DNA from 3 places in the Clostridioides sp. LIBA-7678 genome. Region 3 is predicted to be linked to each of the others. Evidence: riboswitches for the same ligand, from Rfam matches in the RefSeq annotation. Region 3 holds a riboswitch; each other region holds the start of a gene.
The links. A riboswitch is a leader RNA that binds a small molecule or an ion and turns the genes downstream of it on or off. The one in region 3 is predicted to bind cyclic di-GMP.
Positions count from the first base shown of each region.

Region 1: it holds a riboswitch for cyclic di-GMP, as region 3 does, so the genes downstream of both, ACTG46_RS18565 (type II secretion system protein) here and ACTG46_RS10545 (SH3 domain-containing protein) in region 3, are expected to answer to the same signal.
Region 2: it holds a riboswitch for cyclic di-GMP, as region 3 does, so the genes downstream of both, ACTG46_RS15450 (M60 family metallopeptidase) here and ACTG46_RS10545 (SH3 domain-containing protein) in region 3, are expected to answer to the same signal.

Region 1 is NZ_CP196987.1:4,020,545-4,024,847, forward strand. It holds gene ACTG46_RS18555 (type II secretion system F family protein) at 1-264, opposite strand, end outside; gene ACTG46_RS18560 (GspE/PulE family protein) at 276-1,952, opposite strand; gene ACTG46_RS18565 (type II secretion system protein) at 2,092-2,577, opposite strand; cyclic di-GMP riboswitch class II at 2,737-2,822, opposite strand; gene ACTG46_RS18570 (ribose-phosphate diphosphokinase) at 3,655-4,303, opposite strand, start outside.
Region 2 is NZ_CP196987.1:3,310,499-3,314,801, reverse strand. It holds gene ACTG46_RS15455 (cell wall-binding repeat-containing protein) at 231-1,634, shown strand; cyclic di-GMP riboswitch class I at 1,854-1,939, shown strand; gene ACTG46_RS15450 (M60 family metallopeptidase) at 2,061-4,303, shown strand, end outside.
Region 3 is NZ_CP196987.1:2,182,392-2,186,694, reverse strand. It holds gene ACTG46_RS10550 (ABC transporter permease) at 1-1,480, opposite strand, end outside; cyclic di-GMP riboswitch class I at 1,993-2,086, shown strand; gene ACTG46_RS10545 (SH3 domain-containing protein) at 2,171-2,659, shown strand; gene ACTG46_RS10540 (hypothetical protein) at 3,011-3,409, shown strand; gene ACTG46_RS10535 (TetR/AcrR family transcriptional regulator) at 3,658-4,260, shown strand.

The sequences.
Region 1 (4,303 bases), 1.8 Mb from region 3:
TTCTAGGCCTGAGATACTATTTATACCCGAAGATACTATAATAGCAAACTGTCTACAAAAGTGGCTTATCTGGTCAGCTCCTAAGTCTTTTTTTCTCTTTCTACTAAAGACACTTATATTTTTACTTTTACTTTCTTTAATTTCGAGAACTCTAAGATTTCTTTTTCTAAGTAGATTTCTAGCTTCATTAAAATCATTAGCTTCAATCACATCAGTTTGCTTTTTTCCATCCTCTTTTATCACTGTATACTTAAAACTTTTCATAATATCATCCTTTAATCAGTCATCAAAATTATTCTAATCATTTCTTCTACTGTTGTCTTTCCATTTAAAACCTTTTTAACTATATCCTCTTTTAGACTAATCATACCTTGTTGTCTAGCTACCTTTAAAATTTCTCTTTGATTGGCAGATGAATCTATTAACTCTTTTATTTCTGGTGTTATTTCAAGCATTTCAAATATACCTAGACGCCCCTTATATCCCGTATTATTGCATCTTTCACATCCTTCTCCTTTATAAATAGTTACTGATTCATTTATATCAATACCAAGAGCCTTTTTTTCTCCAATATCTGCTTCATATGAAACCCTACAATGCTCACAAATTTTTCTTGTAAGTCTTTGAGATATTACCCCTAAAACGGATGAGGTTATCAAAAAACTTTCTACATCCATATCTAAAAGACGAGAAATTGCTCCAACTGCTGTATTTGCATGTAATGTGCTTAAAACTAAATGTCCTGTAAGAGAAGCTCTTATTGCTATTTCCGCAGTTTCAGTATCCCTTATCTCCCCAACCATTATTATATCTGGGTCTTGACGCATAAAAGCTCTAAGTCCACTGGCAAAGGTAAGACCTGCTTTTTCATTTATTTGAGATTGATTTACGCCAGGTAATTCATACTCTATAGGGTCTTCTATAGTTAGGAGGTTCCTATTTTCTGTATTTAATTGATTTAACATTGAATATAATGTAGTTGTCTTTCCACTTCCAGTAGGACCAACTACCAATATAAGCCCATAAGGAGTGTTTATCAACTCGTCATATATCTTAGAGCCATGTTCATCTATTCCTAGTACTTCTTTACTAACCATAAAATTACTCTTATCAAGAACCCTCATGGCTATCTTTTCATCCCTATTAGTTGGCATTGTAGAAACCCTAAAATCTATAGGTTTGTTATCTACTTTTAAATAAATTCTGCCATCTTGTGGGATTCTCTTTTCAGATATATTTATATCTGACATTATTTTGATACGACTTACTACTGCTTTGTATGGCGCTGAGTTCATTCTCATATATTCCCTTAGCATACCATCTATTCTAAATCTAACACGCATGTAATTTTCGCTTTGTTCTATATGTATATCACTTGCTTCCATTCTCACAGCATTTTCTAGTATGTTGTTTACTAATCTTACTATTGGAGCTGCGTTTACATCTTCTTCAAGTATTACTGTTTCTCTTACTCCACCAGTTCTATTCTTGTTGTACTCAGTCATTGCCTTATTTATTTCTGAATGAGCATAAGCATGACCTATTGCTTTGTTTATATCTTCTGCACTCGATATAAATATTTCTACATCTTTCCCTGACATACGTCTTACATCTTGAACTGCTTCTCTATCTTGTGGGTCTGACATGGCTAGACATATCTTGTCTCCATCGATTTTGAATGGAAATATCGTATATCTTTTACATATATTTTCTGGAACCATTTTTGTAGCTAATGTGTCTATTTCTGTTCCTTCTAAAAATACACTTTCTATATCCAAAAGTTCTTTTAATACACTTATTAATAAGTTACTATCTATAAGACCTTCTTGTACTAGAAATTCTCCTAGTCTTTTCCCACTGTTTTTTTGCTCTGATAATGCCCATTTAAGCTGGTCTTCTGTTATGTATCCTTTTTCAACCAGTTTGTCTCCTATTCTAACTTTTTTAGCCACAGATTTCACTCCTTTACTATCTCAATTATATCATCATTTGTGATTGGATATTAAAGAAAATAGTATAAAAAGACAGGAAGATTTTTCTTCCTGTCTTTTAAATTCTATTAATTTGAAACTAGTATATTTTCCTACTTAATTATAAATTTGTATTATCAATAAGAACTAGATATATTGGAATATTTTTCACACCAGCTTTTTCTGCAGCATTTAACGCTGTTGTAAGTTTTGAATCTGTAAATATTTTATCTTCACCTATGTCACTTATTAATTTGTCCATTTGTGCTTTTGTTAATGTAACATCATCTATTTTTAGTGCCAATTTATTTCCAGTTACAGTAAGCTCATAACTACCTCCTATATCTGCTTTAGTTGGTATAGATTCCATATATGATCCAAATACATCTAATTTACTTGCATTTACAGGTAGTTTATTCTCATCTGAATAATAAGACAATGCTGCACTCTTAACTGAACTATAATCAGACTCAACACTTGCTACCTTAGCCTTATTTATATTACTAAATAAAGCTGGAACTGCTACTACTGCTAATATACCTATAATTGCAATTACTACCAATAATTCCACCAAAGTGAAACCTTTTTTATTCTTTCTTAACTTCATTTTTATTCCCCCTCAATTTTTTTAATTAATACTTACTTATAATATACCTGGTTAAAATCTAAGTAAAGTTATTTACACGTACTAACCAGATTTATTTCTAGCATATAACCATCTTAAAACAAAAAATGCTATGAAAATAAAAGTATCCATAAATAAATACAATTCCATAGCCGGTTGCACCACTAACTCCATATGTCCCAAGGTGCCCAAATCACAGAACATATATCAGCGTTTCTATTTTTATTAAATTCAGGGTAATGCATAATTATATATACATATCCACTTATATTATATAATAGTTACCAAATTTTATCAACTAAGTTTATATTATTTATATATACCAATTTTTTACATATTGAAACACAATTTCTAGAAATATTTAGACTATACAAAAAAAGAAACATCTCCCTACAATTATCATATATCGTAAGGAGATATTTATAAATTATCATTTAGTTTTATCATCGTCATTTCCATCCTTTGCTAATATTTATTTGAAAGCTAGAAGCTATTACAATATAGTATTTTATTAAAATCATCTATTATAAACATTCTATCTCTTTTAATTATGATTCAGCCACAATCACTATATAAACGAAATTCTTCATTTACAGATATGCTTATTGTGCAAAATTACTTTCTTTACAGTAACTTTATATAATCCAGAACCCTCTCACAAACATTAAAGATATAGAATAGATACTATTTTCAATTCTTATAAATAAACTTTCAATAGATTTTTTTATTCCTTATAGATTGTGACTGAATCATTTAATTATTAAGGGTTCATCTTCTGACCTTCCCATTGGAAACACCTCTTTCTTTATTTATATTTACATAATACTACATAATCTAAAATTTTTCAATACTTTTTCTAAATATTTTTTATATTCATAATATTCATAATTTTATTTACTTTTTACACTTATTTTTACTTAAATACACTGAAGTTTTAAACTATAATCCTTTTCTAAAATTACATATACACATCTAAAATATTCCTATAAATTAAAATAACAAAAAAGAGTTGTCCAAAAGTTTTATATCCTTTTAAACAACTCTTATAAATCTAATAAATTAGAATAATTTACTTACTGATTCGTTAGAGAATATCATTCTTATAGCATCACCAAATAAAGGAGCTACAGTTTTTATCTTTATCTTATCAATTCTTTTCTCTTCAGGAAGTTGTATAGTATCAAGAACTATTAACTCACTTATCTCTGAATTAGAAATTCTTTCAATAGCTGGTCCTGATAATACACCATGAGTACAACAAGCATAAACATCTTTTGCACCAAATTCTTTAAGTGCATTTGCCGCATTAACTATTGTTCCTGCTGTATCTATCATGTCATCTAATAGTATAACATTTTTACCTTTAACGTCACCTATTAAGTTCATAACTTCACATACATTAGCTTTTGGTCTTCTCTTATCTATTATAGCTATTGGTACTTCTCCATTTAAAGTATTAGCAAATTTTCTTGATCTAGTAACACTTCCTAAATCAGGAGATACTACTACTAAATCTTCTATTTTCTTTTCATTGAAGTAATCTGCTAATATTGTTCCACCTAATAAGTGGTCTAGTGGTATATCAAAGTATCCTTGTATTTGAGCTGCATGTAAATCCATTGTTAATACTCTGTCTGCTCCAGCAGCAGTTATTAAGTTTGCAACTAATTTAGCAGTGATTGGATCTCTTGCCTTAGCTTTTCTGTCT
Region 2 (4,303 bases), 1.1 Mb from region 3:
GTTTTAAGTATATAACTTAATAAAACTTTTGAGCCTATCACTTAATTAAAGAAAATAAGTTATAATGTTTTGAATTTATGAATAATAAAAACTTTAATTATATTGTTTGAGTTAGATGGATAACTATGGTATCATATATAAAATATGGTAACAAAATTGTAACTTTTTATTAAGTCTAAGTAAAATCAATATAACAAAATTATAAAAACTAATATTGGGGGTAAAAAAATATGAAGAATAGTAGAAAGATATTTGCTATAGGACTTACACTATTTTTAGTAATGGTAAATACTCCTAGAGTAAATGCACTCACATCAGTTGAACAAATAAAAGGAATTGACAGATATGAGACAGCAGCAAAAATAGCAGACAAACAAAACTATAATACAGCAATACTAATCAATTCGGATAATAGCTTGTCAGATGGCTTGAGCGCAAGTGGTTTAGCAGGAGCATTAAACGCGCCTATTTTAATGACAAAACAAAATCAAATCCCAAATACTACAATGGAAAGATTAAATAAAGCAAAGAATGTATATATAATAGGTTCAGAATCAACTATCAGTAAAGGTATAGAAAATCAATTGATATCTAAAAATAAGGTTGTAGAGAGAATATTTGGCGAAAATAGATTTGATACAAGTGTAAAGATAGCTGAGAAAATCAAAGAAATTAAACCAATCGATAAAGTAATTATAGCTAATGGAATCACAGGAGAAGCAGATGCAATAAGTGCATCACCAGTAGCAGCAAGAGATGGAGTACCTATAATACTTACAGATGGAAGCAGTGTAGGATTTGATACAACAGGATTAAAGAGTTATGCACTTGGTTCTAGCGAGATAATAAGTGATGAACTGGTTAAGAGTACAAATTCTGTTAGATTGGGTGGTACAGATAGATTTGACACAAATAAAAGAGTTATACAAGAATTTTATAAAGACAGTAAAGAATTTTATTTAAGTAAAGGTATGCAACTAACTGATGCATTGGTAGCTTCTACAATAGCAAAAAATGCACCTGTGGTTTTAGTTGAAAATGGTAGCAATAAGAGTATTTTAAGTGGTGCAGATAAATTAACTGTACTAGGAGGAATAAATCAGAATGTCATCAAGCAATGTATAAATCAAGCCTCACCAAATCAACAAGGATTATACTATAATCCAAATGATAAGGTGTTTAAGGACAGAATAAAGGGAAAAATATATGCTCTTACAAAACAATACAGAAAAGAAAATGGAGTAAGAGAGTTATCTGTAGCAAGTAGATTAGAAGGTTTAGCAAATGACTGGTCTAATTTAATGGCAAATAAAAAGACTTTATCTCATACTATAAATGGTAAAAATTCGTATTCTACTTTTTTGAAATACTTAGATTGGAGTGAGATTAAGCCTGGATACATTTCTGTTCAAGGGGAAAATATAATTAAGTATAAAATACCAGATAAGCCTGTATATACAAATAGGGATGCAGATGATATAGGAAACTTTATTTTTAATGAGTGGAAGACCAATCCTGAGGAAGGTACAAATATGTTGCATAAGGGATATGAGATAATGGGATTTGGATTAACTATGACAGGTGATAAGACTATATATGCAACACATGAGTTTTATGGAAGATATAAAGAATAAGTATTTACCAAGATTTAGATATTTTGATAAGAATAATATATAAGTGCTGGAAATATGTAATAAGATAATAATTAGAAAATAACGTATAAGTAATGTATTTATAATGAGAAAGAATATTTATATTAACATAATAATATAAATATTCTTTTTTTGGATTTTAACATAAAAAATTTGTATTAAAAAGTTTAAATATAGTATAAAATGGGTATAAAAGCATTGAAAATTAAATGGCAAAATTAGGGAAATCTAATGACGCAAAACTATAGGGATTAAAGCTTATAAAGCCATATCAGCCAGTTGCTAAAAAGAGCAAATTCTTTTTATTCATAATAAAGATTCTCTTTGAGTGTCTTTTTTTATTGTCTGAAACTATAGCATTTAAATTCATGGAAAATTAAAGATTTATTGAGGGAGGATTGTTATTTCATGAAAAAGGCAATATCTTGTGTACTAGCAGTATCTATGTGTAGTGCACCATTGAATGTTTTTGCAGAGCCTATATTAGAGGGAAAACTAAGGGCAGTTGAAAAATCAGTTACAGAAAAGCTAAAGGGGAATCTAGAAGTGGATTTAAATTTTTCACTTCCAATCAAAAATAATGAATCAGAAAGTATAACTGATATACAGCTACAATTAAAAGATGGTAATAATAATAGTGGGATAATAAAACTTGGAGGTAAAAATTTAGGAAGTATAAATATAGGAACAGATACTATAGACTATACTATCAAAAAATTATCTGCCAATAGAAGTGAAGTAAAAGATAAAGATGAAAATATATCATATTATAATATTATGTTCAGCAATTTACCTGTTGGAAAATACAAGGTAGAAGTCTCTGGAAGTGGATTTAAGAGTAAAGAAGTTAAAGATATTGATATATCAAATTATTCTCAAAGGGTTTTATTAAGTAATAGAGCAAGTGTAGATAATAAAAATAAACCTTTAAACTATGAACTATTCTTAATGGGTGATGTAAATGGAGACGGCAAAGTAGATAAAAATGATTATAATGAAGTTCTAGAAAATATAGATTCAAATAAAAAAGAATATGATTTAAATAGAGATGGAAAGGTAGATATTGCTGACCTAGACTATGTGCATAAAAATCTAGGACAAAATGAAAATGCAAATAGTCTAGAAAGTATAGTACCTACCAATCCTATAGTAGATACAAGCAAAGTAATATTAGAAAAAAATACTGATACAGATATTCAAGGTACTGTAGAAGATTTATTTAGTGGAGAAAGTAGTGGAGTTACAATATCTCCAGCAAATAAAGAGGATAAGATATCAGAAGAAAAACCAGCAGTAATGGATATAGCTTTATCAGAAGCTCTTGATATGGAAGTTATAAATATTAAAGCTCCTGAAGGGAGTGCTCCAGCAAAAGGAATAGTTGAGATTACAGATAAAGATGGTAATGTTCAAGAGATTCCTTATGAAAACAAAGAGTATGTAAAAACTTTAAAAGAGGAACAACAAGAAGAAGTAAATAATAAAGAAGAAAATACAGAACAACCTGATAATAACTTGGATAATACTCAAGAAGAAAAGAATGATAAAGAAGAATCAAATTCTAATACAAATGAACAAGAAAACAATAATAAGGAAAGTAATGATAAAGAAAGTTCATCAACAGATAAATCTGATTTAGACAAAGATACACCAAAAGAAGATAATAATATTAGTAAAGATGATAACTCTACAACATCTACATATAGTAGGTCAGCTTTAGAAACATATGCAGATGTTCAAAATAGCGATATAGTGATAAATCTTGGAAAACAAGTAGCAGTGAAAAAGATAACTATAAAAATAACAGCTACAACAGCCAATGATAGAAATCTTGCAGAAATATCTAAAGTTGAATTTTTAAATAATGTTTATAAAGAAATACCAAAGCCAGATATGAATATACCTAAAATTAACAGAATAGCAACTAGTACTGCTGTTGGAAATGAAAAGGTATCTTTTTATTGGAACAATGAAGTTAATGTGTCTGCATATGAACTTATATTAGACACAATTGATAGTAAAGGAAAAGTATTATCAACTAAAAAATTACAAACTAGCAAAAATTCTATAGAGGTTAGAGATATAGATGCGTATGGTCTATATAGAGTTAGCATACAGTCTTTAAATGGCGATTGGTCTAGTGGATATAAAGAAGCTTCACCAAGCAATTTAGATGGAGTACCAGAAAATGTGGACTCAAACTACAAGCCTATACAATTTAGCCCAGACAGTATAATAGAGTTTCAAGTTGTTCCAGATACAAGACCAGAGCCACCAGAAGGCATAAGCATTAAAGGAAGATTTAAAGCTCTTGATGTAAGTTGGAAAAATCATAAACAAGCTAAAGATTTTGACTTATATTACAGAGAAAAAGGTTCTAATGGTTCTTGGATAAAATACAATGATAAGCTTATTCGTGGAACAAGTTCAAAAATAGAAGGGCTTAAAGATAATACAACGTATGAAGTTAGAATGACAGCTACTAATCACTTAGGTACTAGTGGAATGTCTAAGATATATCTAGGCACAACTGAAAGTGTAGATGCACCAACAACACCTAACTATAGATTGATTAATACTCCTAAATCTGATGCTGGATTTGGAATACCAACTAATCATATAATAGATGTTACTTATCCAGCTGGATATGA
Region 3 (4,303 bases):
TTTTAACATCATTGTCAACATTAATTTTTTCTAGTATAGAATTAAAAAGATGCTTAGTTTGTTTTGTTTGAGGCAAATCAATACGAATATCACTCTTGCCAGCACCCATATAAGTGATAAATTCAGGTGATTTAATAGTATTTAAAAAATTAGTTGGTACAGTCATAATAAAAATACAAATCGTATATACAAAACAAAGCAATCCATAGACTGTAATTTTTTTAAACACTTCGTTTAATCCTAAAAGTATGTTAGTATTTGTTATTTTATTTTTGTGTATTTGAAAACTGAATCCATATTTTACAGAGTTAGTAGAACGGTTACCTCTTAATGCATTAATTACTGATATTTTTTTGAATTTTTTAAGTATAACTTTACAAAAGAATACAACACTTAAAAATACAAGAACTGAACCTATAAATGGAACGAGAATACTAAAAATGGTTTTGTCTATGGCTCCCATATAAATGTAAATATTTTTTGTAAAAAGAGGGCCTATAAATAATGAGAGTATGTAACCAAGAAAACTTGCAAAAGATGCAATTAACAAGTATTTTATTAAATATAAGTTTTGGATGTTACCATTTTTAATACCAATGGCCTTCATAACACCAATTTCTCGATAATCTTCTTCAATCGTTGTAATTAAAGTAAATCGTAAACATAAAATAGAAATTGTAATAAGAAGAATACTAATTAAGATGATAATAGTAATTACAATCCCATCAGACAAAGAATTTAGTAATTTGTAAATAGAATAAGTCACTGATGTACCTGTTTGAGGGAGCTTAGTTGATTGATATAACGTTTCAAACTCACTAATTTTATTTATATCATCTAATATAAATTCAATTAAATATTCGCTTTCTCCTATATTAGATTTTAACGTGTTCCAATCATTGTCACTGATTAAAAAACGCTTTGAAGTAACAAGTGAAGGGTTCATTTGTGAGTCACGTATAAAATCTTTTATTGTAAATTCCATAAAGAAATTACCATTAATAATTTTTATAGTATCTCCAATTTTCAAATTGGATTGTTTCATATAATATACAGGGACACCTATTTCTCCATCTTTTATTTGCATTATTTGATTGTCCATATCTAATAAAAAATCAAATTTATCGTTTTGTTTTGTAAAACTATTTTCTAGTACACTATTAGCTTGATTTTCTACTTTATTTCCTAGAAAAATATTAGCTCCATTTATATTTAGAAGTTCAGAAGTTTGCTGTTTTTTTATATATGGAGTTTTAGATGAGAACTTATCAATTTCTTTTTGTTGTAATTTCCCAGAATACATTTGGACATAATGTGGTGTATGAGATTTTTGAAACAAGGAAGTCATTGAATTAGTTAGCTCTATAATGATATTTATTGAACTAGATACTAGCATTGATGCAAGTAAAATAAAAATAAATAGAGTAATTGTTACTACTTTATTTCGTGTTAAATCTTTTAATAATATTCTTTTTAGCATAAATAATCCTCATTTCTTAAAAATTTTGTATTAAATATTTTAGAATTTTTTTAGTAGCTATATAAACATAAATATCAAACTGACCGTCGGTCTATAATGATAATATTATAATATCATTAGTTTGTCAAGTCATTTAAAAAGTAAAATATATACATCTTATGATAAAGTGCGTAGAGAGGATTTAGCATAGATAGAGTAGTAAAAATTTTAAAAAGAGAATAATTAATACAAATTATTTTTAGGTTTTTATTAATCATTAATTTTTTATATTAATTAAGGATGTAAAAAATTATCGATTATTTTTATATATTAATATTTATTGAAAAAGATTTGTTAAAAGTAGTGATATCATATATAAATTACTATTTTTTAGATGAATTATGAAGAAGAATAATTAAATTAATAAATATAAAGATATTTTTTGGTTATTATTAATTAAAAATTTAATTTATATTTAATTAATATAAAATTTGATGTAATATTATTTTTAAATTGTTTAAATTATGTTATTATTCAGATATAGGCAATATTAGATAAATCTAATGACGCAAAGCTATAGGGACTAAAATCTTTATATAATAAAGGTCATGTCAGCCAGTTGCCAAAAAGATAATAATTCTTTTTGTTGAAAGTATTTTTTAAAGTTATATATTTTTAATAACTTAATATTTGGCAAGAGGAGGGCTTAAGATGATATCTGAATTAATGTTGAAAAGTTTTGGCGAATCTAGCATCAATTTTAAGACTAAAATTAAATTAAATTTAAGAGAAAGACCAGACATAAATAGTATGAAGTTGAAAAGTATACCAGAAGGTAAAATTGTTAAGTTAAAATGTGTCGATGGAATATGGGCAGAGGTTGAAAGTAATTATGACAAAGGTTGGTTACTTTATAAATATTTAGAAAAATTAAGTAATGCTAAAAGCAATAGTAATGGTATAGTAAAAAATAGAAAAAAGAATTATGTAGGAAATATAAGAACGAATGGCTTAAGTCTAGAACTTAGAAATGATAGAACATTAGACTCTAGAATTATAACTACAATTCCTGATGGTTTTAAAGTTGAAGTATGTTATAGTGTTGGCAAATGGGCAAGGGTTAATATTGATAGAAATGGAAAAAAATATTCTGGATATGTATATAGTCAATATATAGAAGAATGTTTAAGTTTATCATAATTGGATACTAGTAAGCTTTAAATATACTAATAAATTTCAGAAAAAGAATCCTATTCATAGGATTCTTTTTCTTTTGTAAAAAAACTTATTATAATATTAAATATAATAAATTAACTAGGTCATTTTAATTGTAAATCGAAGATTTAATTGAAAATAGATTTAACTTATGATTTGTATTTTAGGTGCCATAAATTGATATTGATTTAGAAAATTTTAATAAAAAAGAAAGTTGATAGGATAAAAATAATATTAAAGATAAGAAAAGATATAAGAAATTTGAAAAATTTTGTAATTTTTAGTTTTATATATATTATAATAAACTAGATATAAGATTTTTATGAGGGGGAAAATATGAAAAAAAAGAAAACATTGATTGGAATAGCTATATCTTTTTTGCTTATAATTAGCACTATAAATCCATTGCAAGTTGAGGCTGAAGCTATTATTGATTCTAGTGTATACATTTCTTCAGCACAAGAAAATTATAAATCTAATAATACTAGATTTAAAACTATTAAATCTAAAAGTAAGCATAAACGTAGTAAATCTAGAAAAAGTAGAGTTAATTTGAAGAAAAGAACTATAAGAACTAAAAATTATGGACATAGAAATTTAGATAAACATAAAAGTCAAAGCATAGGAAGATATAATATTCTTTCAAAATTGATACTTTCAGTAATAGTTGTATTTATTGTTATAGCTTTAATTGGGATAATATTTATTAGAAGAAAGAAGAAGAAATTTTATTAAATACAAGAATAAAAATTACATAGTTGTATTATATGATTTTATTGTATTATATACAATATTGCTTTTCATCTTATTTTAAGTTTTTTTATGAATAACTATTTTATAGTTTAGTTGGAATTATATTGTTATGATTTTGTTCTTCATTAGATAGTAATTTAAAGAATAGCGTTTTGCTAATTATTGATGTTTATTTTATAGCATGATATAATTTAAGCAGAATGATATTCTGTTTAAAAGGAGATACAAAAATGGCACGAAAACGAATATTAAATGGTGGTAAACGAGATGAACTTATTGGGAATGCACTTAATTTGTTTTTAGAATATGGGTATGAAAATACTTCTATAAGAATGATTTTAGATAGTGTTGGTGGTGAAGTTGGTATGTTTTATCACTATTTTAAATCAAAAGATGAAATATTCAATGAAGTTATAAAATTATTTCTAGCTCAGTATGAAAAAAGTTTTTCTGATGTTTTGTATGATGATTGTATACCAAATAATCTTAAAATTGATGTGGTATTTGAGTTATTACAAAAAACTCTTTTAAAGTATAAGACATTTAAATTAGGTAAATTTCATTGGAGTATGCAAATTGCACTCAATCAATTAACTTTAAAAAGTTTAGTTCCTCATATAGCAAAATATATAAACTATATGCGTGATAAAGGTGAGATTGGGAGTTGTGCAATTGAAACGGATTTAGAGCTTGCAAATGCTGTTCTTTATTCATCATTTGCAATATTACATCAAGACTCACTAACTGAATTAACAGAGAAAGAATTAGAGCAAAAAAAACAGATTATCAAAGGAATTATTCACAGGATTTTGGATATAAAAAGAAATACATAATCTTATTTTACTATTTTTTAGGAAAAATATATTTTGAAATTTA